3 regions of the Janthinobacterium sp. CG_23.3 genome follow, and region 3 is predicted to be linked to each of the others. Evidence: predicted binding sites of a transcription regulator. Region 3 holds the regulator's gene; each other region holds the start of a gene.
What was found. Region 3 encodes NrdR, which represses ribonucleotide reductase genes. Its sites were predicted from a motif close to CACNANATNTNGTG; they were not measured.
Positions count from the first base shown of each region.

Region 1 (6,620 bases), on a different contig from region 3:
CCGCGGCCGGCCTGGACGGCGCGCCCGCGGCGGCGGCGCCCGGTTTCGCCTTCGCGGCGGCGCCGGACGGCGGCGCCGGCCTGCCGCACTGCCTGCCGGAATACCTGAGCCAGGTCGAGCGCGACATCATCGTGCGGGCGCTGGCGCAAACCCAGTTCAACCGCACCCAGGCGGCGCAACTGCTGGGCATCAGCTTCCGCCAGCTGCGCTACCAGATGCAAAAGCTGAACATCCAGGAGCCGGAGGCGTGACCCCGGCGGCGGCGCTGGCGCTGGCGGTGGCGGCGGACGGCTGGTGCGCCGGCGCGGCGCGCTACGCGTCGCCGCATTGCGACGCCCGTCCGGACGGCGCCGAAGCCGAGCTGCTGGTGATCCACAACGTCAGCCTGCCCGCCGGCCGCTTCGGCGGGCCGCATGTGTCCGACTTGTTCACCGGCCGATTGGACTATAATGCCGATCCCTCGTTCGCCGATTTGCGCGGCTTGCGGGTGTCGGCGCATTTTTTCGTGCGCCGCGACGGCCGCCTGATCCAGTATGTTTCCGGCAACGACAAGGCTTGGCACGCCGGCCTGTCGGCGTTCCGGGGACGGCCGCGCTGCAACGAGTTTTCCATCGGGGTCGAGCTGGAGGGCAGCGACGTGGTGGCGTTCACGGCAAGTCAGTACGCGACCCTGGCGGCGCTGACGGCGGCGCTGCAGGCGCGCTACCGGCTGCGCGACGTCTGCGGCCACGAGCATATCGCGGCCGGCCGCAAGACCGACCCGGGACCTTGTTTCGATTGGAACCTTTATAAAAAAACATTGTGCGAATTGCTGGTTCGCCAAGGTGCGTTAGTACCCACTTACCGGCAGCTGGGCTTCCCGGCGACAGTTTGAAAAGTCAACACAAAAAGAGTGGAAAAGTGCAAATATCTCGCCCCGCGCACGCTTGCGTTAACCAAATTTGAGTACTACAATTAGTAAAATTTATAAGCTTCAACACTATATCTAGTGGTCTCCTGGGATTTCACCACTGTTGCTAGATACGTCTGGAACACCGCTACCAGGCAGTCGCCGGACATTATCATCCGCAAACCAATGACCCGAACCAACATTCAAGAGCCGTTGGAAGGGGCATTCTTTTGCTTTTTTAAAGCACCATTTTCCGCAGAACTCGCGCCTGATCGGGGGTTCTAATTCATTACCATCGGCTTGGCACATCGCCGGGCCGCTACCGGGAGCTTCAATGCAATCAACCTCAGACATGTCCATCCATCCGGCAGCAGTGCCGGCCTCGGCCAACAACAGCGTCGGCCCGACCGCCGCGGCCCTGGGCGACTACCGCATCATCCGTCGCAACGGTTCGGTGGTGGCGTTTGAGCCGTCGAAGATCGCTATCGCCATGACCAAGGCGTTTTTGGCCGTTAACGGCGGCCAGGGCGCGGCCTCGGCGCGCGTGCGCGAACTGGTCGAGCAATTGACCGACGGCGTGGTCGCGGCGTTGGTGCGCCGCCAGCCTAGCGGCGGCACCTTCCATATCGAAGACGTGCAAGACCAGGTGGAATTGTCGTTGATGCGTTCGGGCGAACACGACGTGGCCCGCGCCTACGTGCTGTACCGCGCCAAGCACATGGAAGAGCGTCGCCTGCAAAAAGAAGCGCAGCAGGGCGGCGCGTCCGCCGCCGCCGCGCCGCAGTTGCACGTGACCGAAAACGGCGAGCGCCGTCCGCTCGACATGAACCAGGTGCGCGACCTGATCAACGCCGCCTGCGTCGGCCTGGAAAAGCACGTCGACGCCGAAGCGATCCTGTCGGAGACGCTGAAGAACCTGTACGACGGCGTGCCCGTCGAAGAGCTGCACAAGTCGGCCATCCTGGCCGCCCGCGCGCTGATGGAAAAAGACCCGGCCTACAGCCAGGTCACCGCGCGCATCCTGCTGCACACGGTGCGCAAGGAAGTGTTCTGCAAGGAAGTGCCGCAAGCCGGCGCCGCCGCCCACTACATTGAATACTTCCCGGCCTACATCGCCAAGGGTATCGACGCCGAGCTGCTCGACCCGCGCCTGGCCGACTACGACCTGGCGCGCCTGGCCAAGGCCCTGGTCGCCGACCGCGACCTGCAATTCGGCTACATCGGCCTGCAGACGCTGTACGACCGCTACTTCCTGCACATCAACGAAGTGCGCATTGAAATGCCGCAGGCGTTCTACATGCGCGTGGCGATGGGCCTGGCCCTGAACGAGAAGGACCGCGAAGCGCGCGCCATCGAGTTCTACAGCCTGCTGTCCTCGTTCGACTTCATGAGCTCGACCCCGACCCTGTTCAACTCGGGCACCCGCCGCTCGCAGCTGTCGTCGTGCTACCTGACCACGGTCTCGGACGACCTGGAAGGCATCTACGACGCCATCAAGGAAAACGCGCTGCTGGCCAAGTTCGCCGGCGGCCTGGGCAACGACTGGACCCCGGTGCGCGCGCTGGGCGCCCACATCAAGGGCACCAACGGCAAATCGCAGGGCGTCGTGCCGTTCCTGAAAGTGGTCAACGACACCGCCGTCGCGGTCAACCAGGGCGGCAAGCGCAAGGGCGCGGTCTGCGCCTACCTGGAAACCTGGCACATGGACATCGAGGAATTCCTCGACCTGCGCAAGAACACCGGCGACGACCGCCGCCGCACCCACGACATGAACACCGCCAACTGGATTCCCGACCTGTTCATGAAGCGCGTGATGGAAAAGGGCGACTGGACCCTGTTCTCGCCGAGCGAAGCGCCGGACCTGCACGACAAGGTCGGCAAGGCCTTCGAACTGGCCTACAACGGCTACGAGGCGCGCGCCGCCGCCGGCGAGATCCGCGTATTCAAGAAGATCGCCGCGCTCGACCTGTGGCGCAAGATGCTGTCGATGCTGTTTGAAACCGGCCATCCTTGGATCACCTTCAAGGACCCTTGCAACATCCGCAGCCCGCAGTCGCACGTCGGCGTGGTCCACAGCTCGAACCTGTGCACCGAAATCACGCTCAACACCAACGAAAGCGAAATCGCCGTCTGCAACCTGGGTTCGGTCAACCTGCCGGCCCACATGAAAGAGGGCAAGCTGGACCACGTCAAGCTGCAAAAGACCGTGCGCACCGCCATGCGCATGCTCGACAACGTCATCGACATCAACTACTACGCGGTTGAAAAGGCGCGCGCCTCGAACATGGCGCACCGTCCGGTCGGCATGGGCATCATGGGTTTCCAGGATTGCCTGCACATGATGCGCGTGCCGTTCGCCTCGGACGCCTGCGTCGCCTTCGCCGACACCTCGATGGAAGCGGTCTGCTACTACGCCTACCTGGCCTCGACCGACCTGGCCGAGGAGCGCGGCCACTACAGCTCCTACAAGGGTTCGCTGTGGGACCGCGGCATCCTGCCGCAGGACTCGGTGGCGCTGCTGGCCGAAGAGCGCGGCGGCTACCTGGAAGTGAACAATTCGTCGGCGATGGACTGGTCGCTGGTGCGCTCGCGCATCAAGCAATTCGGCATGCGCAACTCGAACTGCGTGGCGATCGCCCCGACCGCCACCATTTCGAACATCATCGGCGTGTCGGCCTGCATCGAGCCGACCTACCAGAACCTGTACGTGAAATCGAACCTGTCGGGCGAGTTCACCGAGATCAACGCCCACCTGGTGCGCGACCTGAAGGCGCGCGACCTGTGGGATGAAGTCATGATCTCCGACCTGAAATACTTCGACGGCAGCCTGGCCAAGATCGACCGCATCCCGCAAGACCTGCGCGAGCTCTACGCCACCGCCTTCGAAGTATCGCCGACCTGGCTGGTGGAAGCGGCGTCGCGTCGCCAGAAGTGGATCGACCAGGCCCAGTCGCTGAACATCTACATGGCCGGCGCGTCGGGCAAGAAGCTCGACGAGACCTACAAGCTGGCATGGTTGCGCGGCTTGAAGACCACCTACTACCTGCGCACCATCGCCGCCACGCACATGGAGAAGTCGACCTCCAAGACCGGCGCGCTGAACGCGGTGGCGGTCGACGGCGGCATGTCCGCCAGCGCCCAGGCCGCACAAGCGGCGGCGGCACCGGCCGTCACGGCGGCCGCCGCGGTCGCGGCCGACGCGGACGGCGAGGCGTGCTACCTGCGTCCCGGCGACGACGGCTTTGAAGAGTGCGAAGCCTGCCAATAAACGTTGGACGGCCGCCGCGGCCTTGCCGCGCCGGCCGCTTGTACCCGCTAGTACCCGCTTGAGTTTGACCCGACCCGGCCCGCCGGGCGGTCTTTTTACAGATTACCCGCCGGCTGTTGGCCGGCACATAAAGGAATACACACCATGTTGTCTTGGGATGATGAAGTTTCGTCGGCGCCAGCGCCACGCCAGCCGCAACCGGCCCCGTTGGCCGATACCGGCCTGAACCTGGGCGCCGCCGCGGCCGAGCCGGAAGCGGCGCCGGAGGCAGTCGCCAAGCGCGTCAACGCCGACGACAAACGCATCATCAACGGCAAAACCGACGTCAACCAGCTGGTGCCGTTCAAATACAAGTGGGCCTGGGACAAATACCTGGCCGGCTGCGCCAACCACTGGATGCCGCAGGAAGTGAATATGCAGCGCGACATCGAGCTGTGGAAAAACCCGAACGGCCTGACCGACGACGAGCGTCGCCTGGTCAAGCGCAACCTGGGCTTCTTCGTCACCGCCGACTCGCTGGCCGCCAACAACATCGTGCTCGGCACCTACCGCCACATCACGGCGCCGGAATGCCGCCAGTACCTGCTGCGCCAGGCCTTTGAAGAGGCAATCCACACCCACGCCTACCAGTACATCGTCGAGTCGCTCGGCCTGGACGAGGCGGAGATCTTCAACGCCTACAACGAAGTGAAGTCGATCCGCGACAAGGACGAGTTCCTGATCCCGTTCATCAACACGCTGACCGACCCGGCCTTCACCACCGGCACCGTGGAAAACGACCAGAAGCTGCTGCGCTCGCTGATCGTCTTCGCCTGCCTGATGGAAGGCCTGTTCTTCTACGTCGGCTTCACCCAGATCCTGGCGCTGGGCCGCCAGAACAAGATGATGGGCGCGGCCGAACAGTACCAGTACATCCTGCGCGACGAATCGATGCATTGCAATTTCGGTATCGACTTGATCAACACGATCAAGATGGAAAACCCGCTGCTGTGGACTGCCGAATTCCGCGAAGAGATCAAGGGCCTGTTCCTCAAGGCCGTCGACCTGGAATACGCCTACGCCGAAGACACCATGCCGCGCGGCGTGCTGGGTCTGAACGCGCCGATGTTCAAGGGTTACCTGCGCTTCATCGCCAACCGCCGCGCGCAGCAAATCGGCCTGGAGCAAATGTTCGCCCAGGAAGAAAATCCCTTCCCGTGGATGAGCGAAATGATCGACTTGAAGAAAGAGCGTAACTTCTTCGAAACCCGCGTCATCGAATACCAGACCGGTGGCGCCCTGAACTGGGAATAAGAGCCTCTGCCGATGTGGAAAAAACCCGCCTTGGCGGGTTTTTTTATGCGCGTTCCACGCGCGCCAAGCTTACTCTGGCGCGCCATCCATGGCCCGAACCGCCGGTATCAATTGCGCCGAAATGATGGCCTCGGCGAAGACCCGCGCGCGCGTCTTCGCGTACCAACCGGCAGGCGCGCGCGAGGGGTGGCAAGCCGATTTGGCGCGCTACCGCGAAATAGCGCACGTATCCTGCAAAAAAGCCCACGAAAACGTGTTGTGCTGGTTGCGCATTGACAAGGTTTTCGTGTACTTTATGAGATTGAAAATGCGAGCATTAGAATGCGCGGTTTTTTCAGCCGCGTGGCATCGCAAAAAATCGCAAATCGGGATACAGATTCATACGGATATGCACAAGCCCACACCGTTTTTTTCTGCCGCCATGCTTGAATTTTTTCAGGCATGGCGGTTTTTGTTTTGAAGAATGGGGTGTGGCTGCGGGCGCGTTGAAGACGACCGAAAATCGTCCCGGCGGGTACGCAACACACCAGACTTTGCCACCAGCTGCGAGATTGGGCAGGGTGGCACCGACGATGGCTGAAGTGCTGCAAACGTGAGGAGTTGCAGCAGTTCAGCTGGTGCCGAATTCATTAGCGCAAACCTGTTGTTTGTGCCGATGAATAATTCGCCTGGCCCAATATGATGGGTTGGACGGGTTTTAATCTTGTAGCGTAAATTTCTCATCTCAGATGAAGGAGAGACAAATGGCAACAGCCGCTAAGAAACCAGCAACAAAGAAACCAGCCGCCAAGGCAGCTCCCGTCGCTAAAAAGCCGGTAGCAGCAGTTAAGGCAGTGGCCGCAAAACCAGTCGCGAAAGCAGTAGCGAAGCCAGTAGCGAAGCCAGTAGCGAAGGCCGCCGCTAAGCCAGCCGCGAAAGCAGTAGTCAAAGCAGTCGCCAAACCAGCGGCAAAAGCTGCAGCCAAGCCAGCGGCCAAAGCGGTAGCCAAGCCGGCGGCCAAAGCGGTAGCCAAGCCGGCGGCCAAAGCGGTAGCCAAGCCGGCGGCCAAAGCGGCAGCCAAGCCAGCGGCCAAAGTGGTAGCCAAGCCAGCGGCCAAAGTGGTAGCCAAGGCGGCAGCCAAGCCAGCGGCCAAAGCAGCAGCAAAGCCAGCGGCCAAAGCAGCAGCCAAGC
Region 1 is NZ_JBJXIB010000112.1:13,012-19,631, reverse strand. It holds partial or broken gene ACFDR9_RS21510 (helix-turn-helix domain-containing protein) at 1-251, shown strand, start outside; gene ampD (1,6-anhydro-N-acetylmuramyl-L-alanine amidase AmpD) at 248-874, shown strand; gene ACFDR9_RS21500 (ribonucleoside-diphosphate reductase subunit alpha) at 1,224-4,157, shown strand; gene ACFDR9_RS21495 (ribonucleotide-diphosphate reductase subunit beta) at 4,302-5,450, shown strand; gene ACFDR9_RS21490 (hypothetical protein) at 5,539-5,910, shown strand; gene ACFDR9_RS21485 (transcriptional regulator) at 6,194-6,620, shown strand, end outside.
Region 1: ACFDR9_RS21500 (ribonucleoside-diphosphate reductase subunit alpha) is a predicted target of NrdR. The motif match lies at 978-991, and genes of this name have one in related genera.

Region 2 (6,620 bases), on a different contig from region 3:
TGGTCGACTGGCGCATGCCGGGCATGGACGGCGCGGCCACGATGCAGGCGATCCGCACCCTGCTGCCGTCGTCGGCGATGCCGGTGGTGATCATGGCGAGCGCCTTCGGCCGCGGCAAACTGCTGCAGGAGCAGGCGACGGACGACCCGTTCGTGCTGCTGACCAAGCCCGTCACGGCCTCGAGCCTGTTCGACACCGTGCACGAAGCGCTAACGCAGCGCGGCGGCACGGCGACCGAGCGCAGGCCGACGCCGCTGATGGACAGGCGCATGGCCGCGCGCCTGCTGCTGGTGGAGGACAATCCGATCAACCAAATGGTGGCGAAAGGCATTTTGGAGCACGCCGGCGCCACCGTCGACGTCGCCGACAACGGCCAGATCGCGCTGGAGCTGTTGCGCGCCAACGGGGCGGCCTACGACCTGGTGCTGATGGACGTGCAGATGCCGGTCATGGACGGCTTCAGCGCGACCCGGCTGATCCGCCAGGAACTGCGGCTGAGCGTGCCGATACTGGCGATGACGGCCGGCGTCCTGGAATACGAGCGCGAGCAGTGCATCGCGGCGGGCATGAACGATTTTATCGGCAAGCCGATCGACGTCGAACAATTGCTCGACACGATACTGCGGCATTTGCCGGACAGTTCGCCCGAGGCGCCGCCGGCGCCGATGCGCGCCGGCGTGGAACGCAGCGGCGTGTTCAACGTTGCGACGCTGCTGTCGGTATCGGAGGGAAAGCCCACCCACCTGCGCGACACCGCCGATTTGGTGCGCCGGGTTACCGACAACGGCGCCGACCGGCTGGCGCAAGTGCGCCAGGCGTGGAACGCCGGGCGGAGCGAGGACGCCGTTCGCCTGCTGCACACCATGCGCGGCGTGATCGGCACGCTGGGCGCGCAACGCTTCGTGCACGTGGCCCTGGCGCTGGAGGAGGCGTTAAGCGATGGCCATGCCGAACCGGCCGCGCTGGCCGCGCTGCTGTTCAGCGTCGAGCAGGAATTCGCCGCGACGCTGAGCGCGGCGCGCGCGTGGTTGAACGAACAAGGGGTTGAAGGGCAGGCGTATGCCGCCGTGACGGCGGACGAGGCGCAACTGCAACGCTTCCGGCGCCTGTTGGCCGAGCGCGACCTGGCCGCGTGCGAGCTGTACGCGGGACTGCGGCTGGCGCTGCACGTCCGCCTGGACGCGGCGGACGCCGCCGCCCTCGACCGCGCCATGGACAGCCTCGACTTCCAGGACGCGGCAAAGCGCGTCAGCGGCATTTCCGGGTGAATGGGCATTGGTAGGCCGGGGTAGCGCAACGCGTAACCCGACTGGCGCCGGCGGCGGCCCGGCGCCGGATGAGGCGTTGCGCCGATCCGACCTGCGGAAATACGCGACTAGCCGTTGCGGCGCAGCGTAAAGCGGGCGAACCGCGCGCCGATGCGCGCCAGCGCGGCCTGGCTCGGATAGCCCGCCGTCGCCACCGCGTTCAAGGCGCCGTCGCCGCAGCCCTGCGGCCGGAAAATCTGCAAGGCGTAATTGTCGACGCCCATGCCGGCCAGGGTATCGGCCAGCTCCAGCACCTCCGCCTCGGCCAGCAAGCTTGGATGAATCGTCGTGCGGCACTCGTACTCGACGCCACTGGCGATGATTGCCTCGGCGCAGGCGCGCGCCTGCGCGCCGCTGTCGGCCACGCCGGTAATGCGGGCATAGCGGTCAAACGGCGCCTTGATATCAAAGCCCACCCAATCGACCAGCGGCAGCACCGCCGCCAACCGTTTTGGGTAAACGCAGGCCGTGTGCAAGCCAATCTTGAACCCCAGCGCCTTCACCTCGGCGATAGCGTCGGGCAGCGCCGGGTCCATGGTCGGCTCGCCGCCGCTGAACACCACGGCGTCGACCAGGCCGACGCGGCGCGCCAGCTTGGCCAGCAGCGCCGGCCAATGCAGCGCGCCCCGCGGCGGGCGCGCCTGCAAATGCGGGTTGTGGCAATAAGCGCAGCGCCACGGGCACCCCTGCACGAAGACCACCGCGGCCAACTGGCCGGGATAGTCCGTTGCGGTGAACGCGGTCACGCCGCCCACCTTCAGCAAGCGCGCGCCCATGCTAGCTGATCATGCCCGAACATTGCTCATCGAAGTAGGTGCGCTCGTGGAACTCGCCCTTCTTGCCGATGTTGAACGACGACAGCGGCCGGTGATACCCCATGACGCGGGTCCAGATTTCGCACGGCTGGCGCTCGGAATCGGCCAGGGTGGTGCTTTGCGGCGCGATAAAAACGGGATGGCTCGGGTTGTTCATGCTGTTTCCTTCTTGGTGGTTAAGGTTGGCGACGCGCCTTCGCGCCGCTTGCGGGCGATGATTTTCTCATCGCATTTCGGACAAAACTCGTGCTTGCCGCCCAGGTAGCCGTGGCGCGGGCAAATCGAAAACGTCGGCGTCACCGTGATGTAGGGCAGGCGGAAGCGGCTCAGCGCGCGCTTGACCAGCGTGCGGCAGGCGTCGGCGCTCGACAGCGGCTCCGTCATGTATAAATGCAGCACGGTGCCGCCGGTGTACTTGCGCTGCAAATCGTCTTGGCGCTCCAGCGCCTCGAACGGGTCGTCGGTGAAGCCGACCGGCAACTGCGACGAGTTGGTGTAGTACGGCATGTCTTTGGTCCCCGCCTGCAGGATGCCCGGGTAGCGCTTGCGGTCCTCCTTGGCGAAACGGTAGGTGGTGCCCTCGGCCGGCGTCGCCTCCAGGTTGTACATGTGGCCGGTTTCATCCTGGAACGCCAGCATGCGCGCGCGCACATGGTCGAGCAGGCGGATCGCCAGCGCGTGGCCGAACTCGCTGGTGATGTCGTGCGCGTCGTCGGTGAAGTTGCGCACCATCTCGTTGACGCCGTTCACGCCCAAGGTCGAAAAATGGTTGCGCAGCGTGCCGAGGTAGCGCTTGGTGTAGGGGAACAGGCCGTCGTCCATGTGGCGCTGGATCACCTTGCGCTTGATCTCCAGGCTGGTCTTGCCTAGGTCCAGCAGCACGTCCAGGCGTGCCAGCAGCGCCGCCTCGTCGCCCTGGCACAGGTGGCCCAGGCGGGCGCAGTTGATCGTCACCACGCCGAGCGAGCCGGTTTGCTCGGCCGAGCCGAACAGGCCGTTGCCGCGCTTGAGCAATTCGCGCAGGTCCAGTTGCAGGCGGCAGCACATCGAGCGGATCATGTTCGGCTTCAACTCCGAGTTGATGAAGTTTTGGAAGTAGGGCAGGCCGTAGCGCGCCGTCATCTCGAACAGCAGGTCGGCGTTGGCGCTGTGCCAGTCGAAATCCTCGGTGATGTTGTAGGTCGGAATGGGGAAGGTGAACACGCGGCCCTTGGCGTCGCCGGCCATCATGATCTCGATATAGGCGCGGTTGATCATGTCCATCTCGGGGCGCAGGTCGCCGTAGGTGAACGGCATCTCGACGCCGCCGATCAGCGGCACCTGCTCGCGCAAATCCTCCGGGCAGACCCAGTCGAAGGTCAGGTTGGTGAACGGCGTCTGCGTGCCCCAGCGCGACGGCACGTTGAGGTTGTAGATCAGTTCCTGGATGTACTGCTTGACGTCGGCGTAGCACAGATTGTCCTTGCGGATATAAGGCGCCATGTAGGTGTCGAAGGAACTGAAGGCCTGCGCGCCGGCCCACTCGTTTTGCAGCGTGCCGAGGAAATTGACGATCTGCCCGATGGCGCTCGACATGTGCTTCGGCGGGCTCGATTCGATCTTACCGGGCACGCCGTTCAAACCCTCGTGCAGCAAGGTGCGCAGCGACCAGCCGGCGCAATAGCCCGACAGCATGTCGAGGTCGTGGATGTGCAGGTCGGCGTTGCGGTGGGCGGCGCCGACTTCCGGCGGATAGACGTGGTTCAGCCAGTAATTGGCGATGACCTTGCCCGAGACGTTGAGGATCAGGCCGCCCAGCGAATAACCCTGGTTGGCGTTGGCGTTGACGCGCCAGTCGAGCTGGTTCAGGTATTCGTTCATCGACGATTCGACGTCGATCTGGCTCTGGCGCTCGCGCCGCAGCGCGTGGTGCTGCTCGCGGTAGAGGATGAAGGCGCGCAGCGTCTGGCGGTAGCCGGCGTCGTACAGCACGGCCTCGACCGCGTCCTGGATCTGCTCGATCTGCGCGGTGTCGCGGCCGTGGCCGGCGACCTGCTGCAGCAGCACGCTGGCGCCCAGGCAAACCGCTTCGTGGATGTCGTACTCGCCGCTGGCCAGGCCGGCGCGCAGCAGCGCCGACTCGATTTTGCCGGCGTCGAAAGGCTGCAAGCTGCCGTCGCGCTTGATGATGCTGCTGAGGGTGGAAATTGCTGCTGTGGCTGACATTGTGGCTCCGTATGAACACAAGATGTGGTGTTGAGGTGGAGAATAGCCACTAGATGTAGTGTCGTCAACGGAAGCGCGGCTTGTTTTTAAAATCCTTGACTTGGGTTAATTTGAGGGGAGGGTGACGATAGATTGTAGTGGAACGTCGAACTGATCTCAGTAGATTGTGTCACCATCATTACATCCCTTCAAGGTCAGCTCTCATGGATGACAATAAATACTTTGACGTGCATCAAAGTATTTATGATAGAACTTACAGATGAAAAATAGTGGCGTCGCTTGAAAGAATAAGACATTTTACTTGGGAAACTACACTATAATCTTACGAATTGGCTCTATAGAAGGTAAACATGCTAACCAAATTAGAAGCCCATGGCTTTAAGAATCTCCTTAATTTCTCAGTTTCATTTGGTGCCTTTAACTGCATTGCAGGTCTGAATGGAGTGGGGAAGTCAAATATTTTTGATGCTATAAAATTTTTGTCGCTGCTTAGTGATAAATCTATTGTAGAGGCCGCTTTAGCCGTGCGCGATTCCGTATCTTCTGAGCCGTTGGATATTTTTTGGGCCAATGGCAGTTATAGGGCAGAACACATGAAACTCGCGGTTGAGATGATCGTGCCATTAGATATTATTGATGATTTTGGTCGAAAATCGCAGGCTACCTCTACCTTTCTGCGTTATGAAGTGGAACTCAAGCGTGATCCGGAGGAAGAGGCCTCTGGTTCTATGGGACTTTATCTTGTCCGCCAGACCCTTACTCATATAAAAAAAGGTGATGCGGTAAATTATTTGCATTTCCCACTTAGTGCGGCATTGTTTCGCGATCAAGCGGTGGTAAATAAACGAAAGGGTGCAGGTTTTATTTCTACACAAGTGCTAGATGATGGTGTTATAGAAATTCACATGCATCAAGATGGCGGTAGCAGCGGCCAACCTCAAAAAATCCCTGCTCGCAATATCCCTAAGACTGTAATCGCCAATACAAATAGCGCTGTTTGGCCAACCATTTTAGCTGCACGACGGGAGATGCAGTCGTGGCGTTTTCTTTCTCTTGAACCTAGCGCCATGCGCCGATCAAATCGAATGCATGAAGATGGTAGCGTCGGCTCAGATGGAGGTAGATTAGCCGCAGCTCTTCACAAGTTATATCGCCGCGACGAAAATGTCTACTCACGGGTGGCGAGTCGACTATCAGAAATTGTGCCGACTTCCGATGTTCGAGTTGATGTTGATCAAGTTCGGCAGTTGTTAACTGTAGAAGTCAAAGAACGTTCCGGTGCTTTTTTACCAGCCCGCGCACTTTCAGATGGGACGTTACGCTTTCTTGCTTTGTGCATTATGGCTGAGGATCCAGATTTCAGAGGTCTCTTGTGCTTTGAAGAGCCTGAAAATGGTATTCATCCAGCTAAAATGGGGGCCATGCTATCTTTGCTCAAAGAATTGGCTGTTGATACAACTTTATCAGCAGGCGAAGACAATCCGATGCGGCAAATTCTTATTGCAACTCATTCTCCTGTATTGGTAAACTTGGAAACGCAAGACGATCTGATTTATGCCGATATTGTTAAGGTTCGCGGATTGGATGGAAAGCCAGCCTCAACCATTCGTTGCAAAAGTTTAAGAGATAGCTGGCGATCTAGAGCCGGTACTGAGTGTATAGATAAGGGTTCTGTTATTGCTTATCTTGCTCTGCCACAGGGTAGTCAAATATTGCTTGATTTAGATGATTGAACAAAGATCTGTATAACATGAAAATAAATTTTCTTATTATAGGCGAAGGCTCTTAGGACCTGCGTTTAGTAACTCACATCGAAAGTCTTTTAATAGAAGAAGGATTTTCTGAGGTTAGAGGAGAAGCGCCTGATTTAAGCTTGTTTAGGTCCGCAGTTGGTCGTTCCGTTAGAGATAAGCTCATTGTTTTAGAGAAATATTTCCCTCACTCCGATGTAATATTTGTGCACCGAGATGCCGATGCTATGGGAATACTCGTCAGAGAACAGGAAATTTCGTACTCAGCATTAAATATTGTCAATGCGGAACGAATTATTCCAATAGTGCCGTTAAAAATGTTGGAAACCTGGCTGTTAGCGGATTCACAGGCAATTAAACGTGTTGCAGGAAATGTTGGATATAAAGAAAATTTGGAGTGTGTTCCAGGAATGCGTCAATTGGAAAAAATTCCGGATAGTAAACAAGTTTTACTCGAAGCCCTTTGTGAAGCAAGTCAAACACAAGGCGGGCGACTGAAGAAATTTAAGAGCCGGTTCCCTGAAATGCGCGCTCGTTTAACG
Region 2 is NZ_JBJXIB010000020.1:365-6,984, reverse strand. It holds gene ACFDR9_RS07500 (response regulator) at 1-1,268, shown strand, start outside; gene ACFDR9_RS07495 (anaerobic ribonucleoside-triphosphate reductase activating protein) at 1,376-2,083, opposite strand; gene nrdD (anaerobic ribonucleoside-triphosphate reductase) at 2,085-2,279, opposite strand; gene ACFDR9_RS07485 (ribonucleoside triphosphate reductase) at 2,276-4,327, opposite strand; gene ACFDR9_RS07480 (AAA family ATPase) at 4,678-6,060, shown strand; gene ACFDR9_RS07475 (hypothetical protein) at 6,306-6,620, shown strand, end outside.
Region 2: ACFDR9_RS07485 (ribonucleoside triphosphate reductase) is a predicted target of NrdR. The motif match lies at 4,375-4,388, and genes of this name have one in related genera.

Region 3 (6,620 bases):
GCTTCGATGACCAATTCCCACGATTCGCCGACCGCCTCGAACTTGTGCACCAGGCCCAGGCCGTCGACGTGGCCGGACACCAGGTGGCCGCCCAGGCGCTCGGCCAGGGTCAGGGCTTTTTCGAGGTTGACCTCGGTGGTGGTGTCCAGGCCGACGGTGCAGTTCAGGCTTTCGCGCGAGACGTCGACGACAAAGCTGGTGGCGTCCTTCTCGACCACGGTCATGCAGGCGCCGTTGATGGCGATCGAGTCGCCCAGCGCGACGTCGGCCAGCGGCAGGCCGCCGGCGTCGATGTGCAGGCGCACGCCCGCGTCCAGGCCGCCGTCGAGCGGCTGCACCGAGCTAATTTTTCCAACGGCGGCAACAATTCCTGTAAACATGCGATACCAATCTTAAAGTGGGTTAAAGCGGGCAAGGATACGCAAATCGTCGCCGACTTGCTTGACTTCGTGAAATTTCAACTGTTGCTTGCGATCCAGCTCGGTCAGGGCCGGCAGCGCAAACATGCCCTGGGCGTCGCCGATCAGGCACGGCGCCAGGTACACCAGCAATTCGTCGACGCAGCCCGCGCGGATCAGCGAGCCGTTCAGCTTGGAGCCGGCTTCGACGTGCAATTCGTTGATCTGGCGCCGGCCCAACTCGTCCATCAACTGCGCCAAGTCGACTTTGCCGGCGGCGTTCGGCAGCAGGATCACCTCGTTGCCGGCGGCGTGCAGCGATGCCTGCTTTGCCGGGTCGGCCACAGCCGCGACGATCCAGGTGCCGCCGCCGTCGAGCACGCGCGCCGCCGCATCGATTTCCAGGCGGCTGTCGACGACGATGCGGCGCGGCTGGCGCGGTGTATCGACCGCGCGCACCGTCAATTGCGGATTGTCGGCCTTGACGGTGCCGATGCCGGTCAGGATCGCGCAGGTGCGCGCGCGCCAAGCGTGGCCGTCGGCGCGCGCCGCCGCTCCGGTAATCCATTGGCTGCGGCCGTTGTGCAGCGCCGTCATGCCGTCCAGGCTGGCCGCCGCCTTCAGCCGCACCCACGGCCGGCCGCGCCGCATGCGCGAAAAGAAGCCGATGTTCAACTCATACGCCTGCTCGGCCAGCATGCCGGTGCTGACGGCGATGCCGGCCGCTGCCAGCTTGGCCAAGCCCTGCCCCGCCACCAGCGGGTTGGGGTCGGTCATCGCGGCGACCACGCGGCCCAAGCCGGCGCGCACCAGCGCGTCCGAGCATGGCGGCGTGCGGCCGTGGTGGTTGCAGGGTTCCAGCGTGACGTAGGCGGTGGCGCCGCGCACGTCGTGGCCGCGCGCGGCGGCGTCGGCCAGCGCCTGCACTTCGGCGTGGGCCTGGCCGGCCGGCTGGGTAACGCCGGCGCCGATCACCAGGCCGTCCTTGACGATCACGCAGCCGATGCGCGGATTCGGCGAGGTGGCGTAAAGCCCCTTGGCGGCCCATTCCAGCGCAAGCTGCATGCCGTCTAAATCGTTGAGTATTTGCACGAGTGTCTTATATATGTATTGATGGCTAAAGGGTTTTGAATATCGCAACGTCGAAGCCGCCTGGCTTAACGCCCCCCAACGTCAGTGCCCGGCCACGCCGGCGCAGGTGTCCCGCTCGACGTCGGGATCGCAGACCCGCACCCGTCCCAACATATTAATTTTAATGTTGCGCGTGCGCGCGCCCAGCACCACCGACAGGCTGCCCCAGCGCGCGGTCATGCTGTTGCCAGCGCTGCAACTCCGTCCATCAGCATTATATGCAATATATAAGGGCGGCTGGGGCGATGAAAACCCCGCGCTGATCATTATGCCGGCCGCGACCGGTCCATGCCGCAAGATCAGTTCGTCGCCCCGGTCCAGGTTCTTACTGCCGTTTTTGTCGACGAACACGGCCCAGCCGCGCCGCCAGTCGCGGCCCATGGAGTCGAGCGGCGCCAACATGACGCGGCCGCCGCGCGCGCTCGCCTCGGAGCGGGTCAGGTCGATGGCCGCGAACAGGTCTGCGACCGTCGTGCGCAGCCGCTGGCGCGCGATCATGTCGTGCATCGACGGCATGCCCGCCGCCAGCAACACGGTGGCGATCGCCAGCACCACCATCAATTCGGCCAAGGTGGCGCCGCGGTACTCGCCGCCCCTCATGGCCAGCAACGCGGCGACGGACCCGACGCGCTTTTGTCGCCCGTGCTGGTCAGCGTCAGCGTTTGGCAGGCGGCGTCGGCGAAACGGGCGTCCACCTTGTCGGTGCCGGGCACGGCGTCCAGTTTCACGCATTGCGCAATGGTGTCGTCGACGCAGGCGGTGGCGCGGATTTCGTAGGCGCTCGCCACCGCCGCGCCCTGGCCCGACCACCATTTGAACAATTTTTCATCCGGATCGGTCGAGGCCGACGAAAACGTCAGATAGCTGTTGTTTTGGGAGTAATAGCGCTCCTGCTGCTGCATCAGTTGCATCAGCGCCGCCTGCGCTTCGGCCCGCTTCGCCTTGACGACGTGGTGCTGGAACGTTGGATAGGTCAGCGCCGCCAGCACGCCAACGATCACCAGGACGGCGAGCAGTTCCAACAAGCTCACGCCGGCCGCGCGAACCGGCCGCGGCGGGCGCCTCATTGCCCGCCCCCATCGCCGTCGCCATCCCCGGACCCATCCCCCGGCTCGCCGGCGGGCGGTTCATACTTGCGGTGAAAACGCTGTAGCACCTCGCGGCCGGCGCGCGCGCCGAAGCCGACCGCCGTGACCCGGTAAATATAGCGGGGAGGCGGCGCGCCGCCCTGCGCTTGCCGGGGATCGGGCAGCAATTCGATGATGTAGCGCGGTCGCCGGAACGGTAGCAAGCCCTCGCCGGCCACCATCTGCGCGCCGGTGAATTTCCCGTACGGCACCGAACGCGCCGTCGCCGCGTCGTCGTCGAAATCGACGCTCTGCCACAGCGGCGTCTCGCCCTCGGCCGGGCGCAGGCACAGGCCGTGCCCGGCGCCGGCCGCGGCGCTGGCGCAACCGGCGGCAAAGCCCTGCGCGCTGCCGGGTGCGAACATGGCGCCGCGAGCGGATGCCCCGCCCGCCCCCTCAATGTCGTTTTCCGCGTCCATCAATGCCTCCTCCGCCGCCTGTAGGGCGGTCAACCGGTCGCGCTCGCCGCGCGCCGCCTTCTCGCCCTGCAAGGCCAATTGCGCCGCCGAGACGCCCATCAACATCACCGCGACCAGCACGCACAGCGCCAGCAACAGCACCATGCCGTCCTCGCCGCCCCTTGCACGCCCGCGTACCGTCGCCGCCATGGCCTAGGCCGGCCGGTTGCGTAGCGTGATCGTCGTCACCAGGACGCGCCGCGCCCGTCCGCGCTGCGCCGGCGGCAGGCGGGCCTCGTCGATGCGCACGCCGGCGTCGGCGCCGCCGTAGGCGTCGGCGTAGGCCTTGCCAAACAAGTCGAATTGCGCCGTCCCGCCCCGCGGCCCGGAACCGCGCGCGCCGTGCAGCAGCAATGCAATCTGGATGCTGACCACGCGCTTCCAGCGGGTCCGGGCGTTCTTGTCGCGTTCCTTTGCGGCGGCGTCGGCGCCGTCCAGCGCCAGCGCCGCGTCCAGGGCGTCGATTGTGCTGGCGTTGACGTACTGGTTGACCGCGCCGTCGGCCGGCTCGTCGGTGTCGATCCCGTACAGGACCTGGAAGGTGTCGACGCCGCGCACGATGGCGTCGGCGCCCCAGCTGCTTTCGCCGCGGTATTTACAGCGCAACTCGGCCTCGCCGCCGGCGTCGGTGGCGACATAGAAAATGCTCCAGCCGCGCTCGGCCTCGGAATCGGCCGCGCCGACGCCGAAGCCGGCGCAATTGATCACCGAGCCATCGCCGCCGCTGCCCGAGCCGGCGCCGAAATAGCGCAGCGACAGCACGTCGCTGCCGTTGACGGCGCCGGCCAGCGGCGCCTCGATGCCGTCGCTGCCGCGGCTGACGCTGCGCGCGTCGAGGCCGCCGACGCTGGCGCTGTCCGCGGGGCGGGCGCCGGCCGGCGCGTCGGCGCCGGCGCCGACGCCGTTGGCGAAGATGGTCTGGCGCACCGCCCGGCCGATGATGTCGAGCGCGTAGCGGGCGCTGTCGTTCAGGCGCGCCGCCTCGACCTGGTTCAGGTAACTGGCGCTGGAGGCCAGCAACACGACGCTGGCGGTCAACGCCAGCAACGCGCCCAGCGCCAACGCCACCAGCAGCTCAACCACGCCAAAGCCGCGCGCCCGCGTCGGCGCCGCCGCGCCGCGCCGGCTCATGGCGCCGTTCCCGCCAGTACCAGCGCGACGGCCGGCGCCTCCCGGCCGGCGTCGCGCTGCAGCGGCCGGCCGTCGGGATGTTTGCCGCGCCAGCCGAGCTTGATGACGACGGGCGCCCCGGCGGCGCCGTCGCAGTCCCAGCTGGCGCCCTCGCGCGCGGCGTTCCAGCGGCGCGCGTCGCGGCAAATCACCAGCCGGCCGCCGGGCAGCGCCAGGCGTATTTGCCGCTTCAGCTCGTAGATGTCGGCGGCGGCCAGTTGCGCGCCGCTGCACGACTGCGCCGCAAAGCACCATTGCGCCGGCGCCGCCGGCGCGCCTTCGGCCAGCACGTCGTAGCGCAGGTTTAGATAGGGGTTCTCGGCGTCGGGCTGGCGCATCAGCACGGCGTTGGCGCGCATTCGCTCGGCCATGCCGGCGCCCAGTTGCAGCGCGTTCGACAGCAACGCCGACTGGTGCCGGGTACGCAACGCGCTTAGTTGCATGGCGCTGCCGCCGACCACGCCAAGCGCCAGCACCAACACCGCGACCAGCACTTCGATCATCGTAAAGCCCACGCTCTTGCCTGCTTGCATGGCTGCCTCCGCCTCGCTGAAAGGGCCGCACCGCCGCCGGGTGCGCAATTACACGTTAGCAGCGCACCCGGCCGGGGGCGTGACAATACGCAAGCGCCGCGCACAAACGCGGCCATCGACGGGAAATGACTGGGGGAAGATTGACAAACAGGATTGCAAAAAAGAACAACTTGGTGGCGGGAATGATTGCGACGGGGCGGCAACGGAGGCGCGGCGCTGCGCCGCCCGCGCCAGCCTCAGGACTTGCGCGGCTTGCGTTCGTGGCCGACTTCGGCGATGGCTTGCTGAAACTCGGCCAGGTCCTCGAAGTTCTTGTACACCGACGCAAAACGGATATAGGCGATCTTGTCGAGCGCCTTCAATTCCTGCATCACCAGTTCGCCGATATAGCCGGAATCGACTTCGCGCTGTCCGCTGGTGAGCAACTTCTCTTCGATCGACGCGATCGCGGTGTCGACGGCGGCTGCCGCGACGGGGCGTTTGCGCAAGGCCAGCATCAGGCTGCCGCGCAGTTTGGCTGCGGCGTATTCCGTCCGGCTGCCATTTTTTTTGACCACGACGGGCATCACAAGTTCAATCCGCTCGTAGGTGGTAAAGCGCTTGTCGCACTTGGCGCAACGGCGGCGCCGGCGGATCGCGTCGCCCTCCTCCGATACGCGCGTATCGAGAACCTGGGTCTCGTCGTGATGACAGAAGGGACATTTCATGGAGGCAGATGACGCGTGAGGAAACTTGTTTCAACAGATGGAACACGGGCGCGCGCCGGTTGAATGGCGCGCGCCCGCGATACTGATACTAACTACAACTAGCTTGCCGCACGATCAGGCATAGACCGGATGGGCGTCGGCCAGCACCTTGACGGCCGCTTTGACGCGCTCGATGGTGGCGGCGTCGTGCGGATTGTCGAGCACGTCGGCGATCAGGTGGCCGACCTGGATCGCGTCGGCTTCGTTGAAGCCGCGCGTGGTCATGGCCGGGCTGCCCAGGCGGATGCCCGAGGTGACGAACGGTTTTTGCGGGTCGTTCGGGATGCCGTTCTTGTTGCAGGTGATGTGGGCGCTGCCCAGAATCGCCTCGGCTTCCTTGCCGGTCAGGTTCTTGGCGCGCAGGTCAACCAGCATCACGTGCGATTCGGTCCCGCCGGAAACGATGCGCAGGCCGCGCGCGATCAGCGCCTTGGCCAGGGCGTCGGCGTTTTTCACCACTTGGGTCTGGTAGGCAACGAATTCCGGGCTCAGCGCCTCCTTGAACGCCACCGCCTTGGCGGCGATCACGTGCATCAGCGGGCCACCCTGGATGCCGGGGAAAATCGCCGAATTGATGGCTTTCTCGTGCTCGGCCTTCATCAGGATGATGCCGCCGCGCGGGCCGCGCAGCGATTTATGCGTGGTCGAGGTGACGAAGTCGGCGTGCGGCACCGGGTTCGGGTACAGGCCGGCGGCGATCAGGCCGGCGTAATGCGCCATGTCGACCATGAAATACGCGCCGACGTCCTTGGCCACCTTGGCGAAGCGCTCGAAGTCGATTTTTTTCGAAAACGCCGAGGCGCCGGCGATGATCAGCTTGGGCTTGCGTTCGTGCGCCAAGCGCTCCATCGCCTCGTAGTCGATGTCCTCTTCGGCGGTCAGGCCGTAGGAGACGACGTCGAACCACTTGCCGGACATGTTCAGCGGCATGCCGTGGGTCAGGTGGCCGCCTTCGGCCAGCGACATGCCCATGATCAGGTCGCCCGGCTTCAACATGGCGAAAAACACGCCCTGGTTGGCCTGCGAGCCGGAGTTCGGCTGCACGTTGGCGCATTCG
Region 3 is NZ_JBJXIB010000064.1:11,382-18,001, forward strand. It holds gene ACFDR9_RS15785 (riboflavin synthase) at 1-380, opposite strand, end outside; gene ribD (bifunctional diaminohydroxyphosphoribosylaminopyrimidine deaminase/5-amino-6-(5-phosphoribosylamino)uracil reductase RibD) at 393-1,463, opposite strand; gene ACFDR9_RS15795 (GspH/FimT family pseudopilin) at 1,572-2,129, opposite strand; gene ACFDR9_RS15800 (type IV pilin protein) at 2,126-2,596, opposite strand; gene ACFDR9_RS15805 (pilus assembly protein PilX) at 2,593-3,219, opposite strand; gene ACFDR9_RS15810 (PilW family protein) at 3,268-4,245, opposite strand; gene pilV (type IV pilus modification protein PilV) at 4,242-4,817, opposite strand; gene nrdR (transcriptional regulator NrdR) at 5,054-5,524, opposite strand; gene glyA (serine hydroxymethyltransferase) at 5,639-6,620, opposite strand, start outside.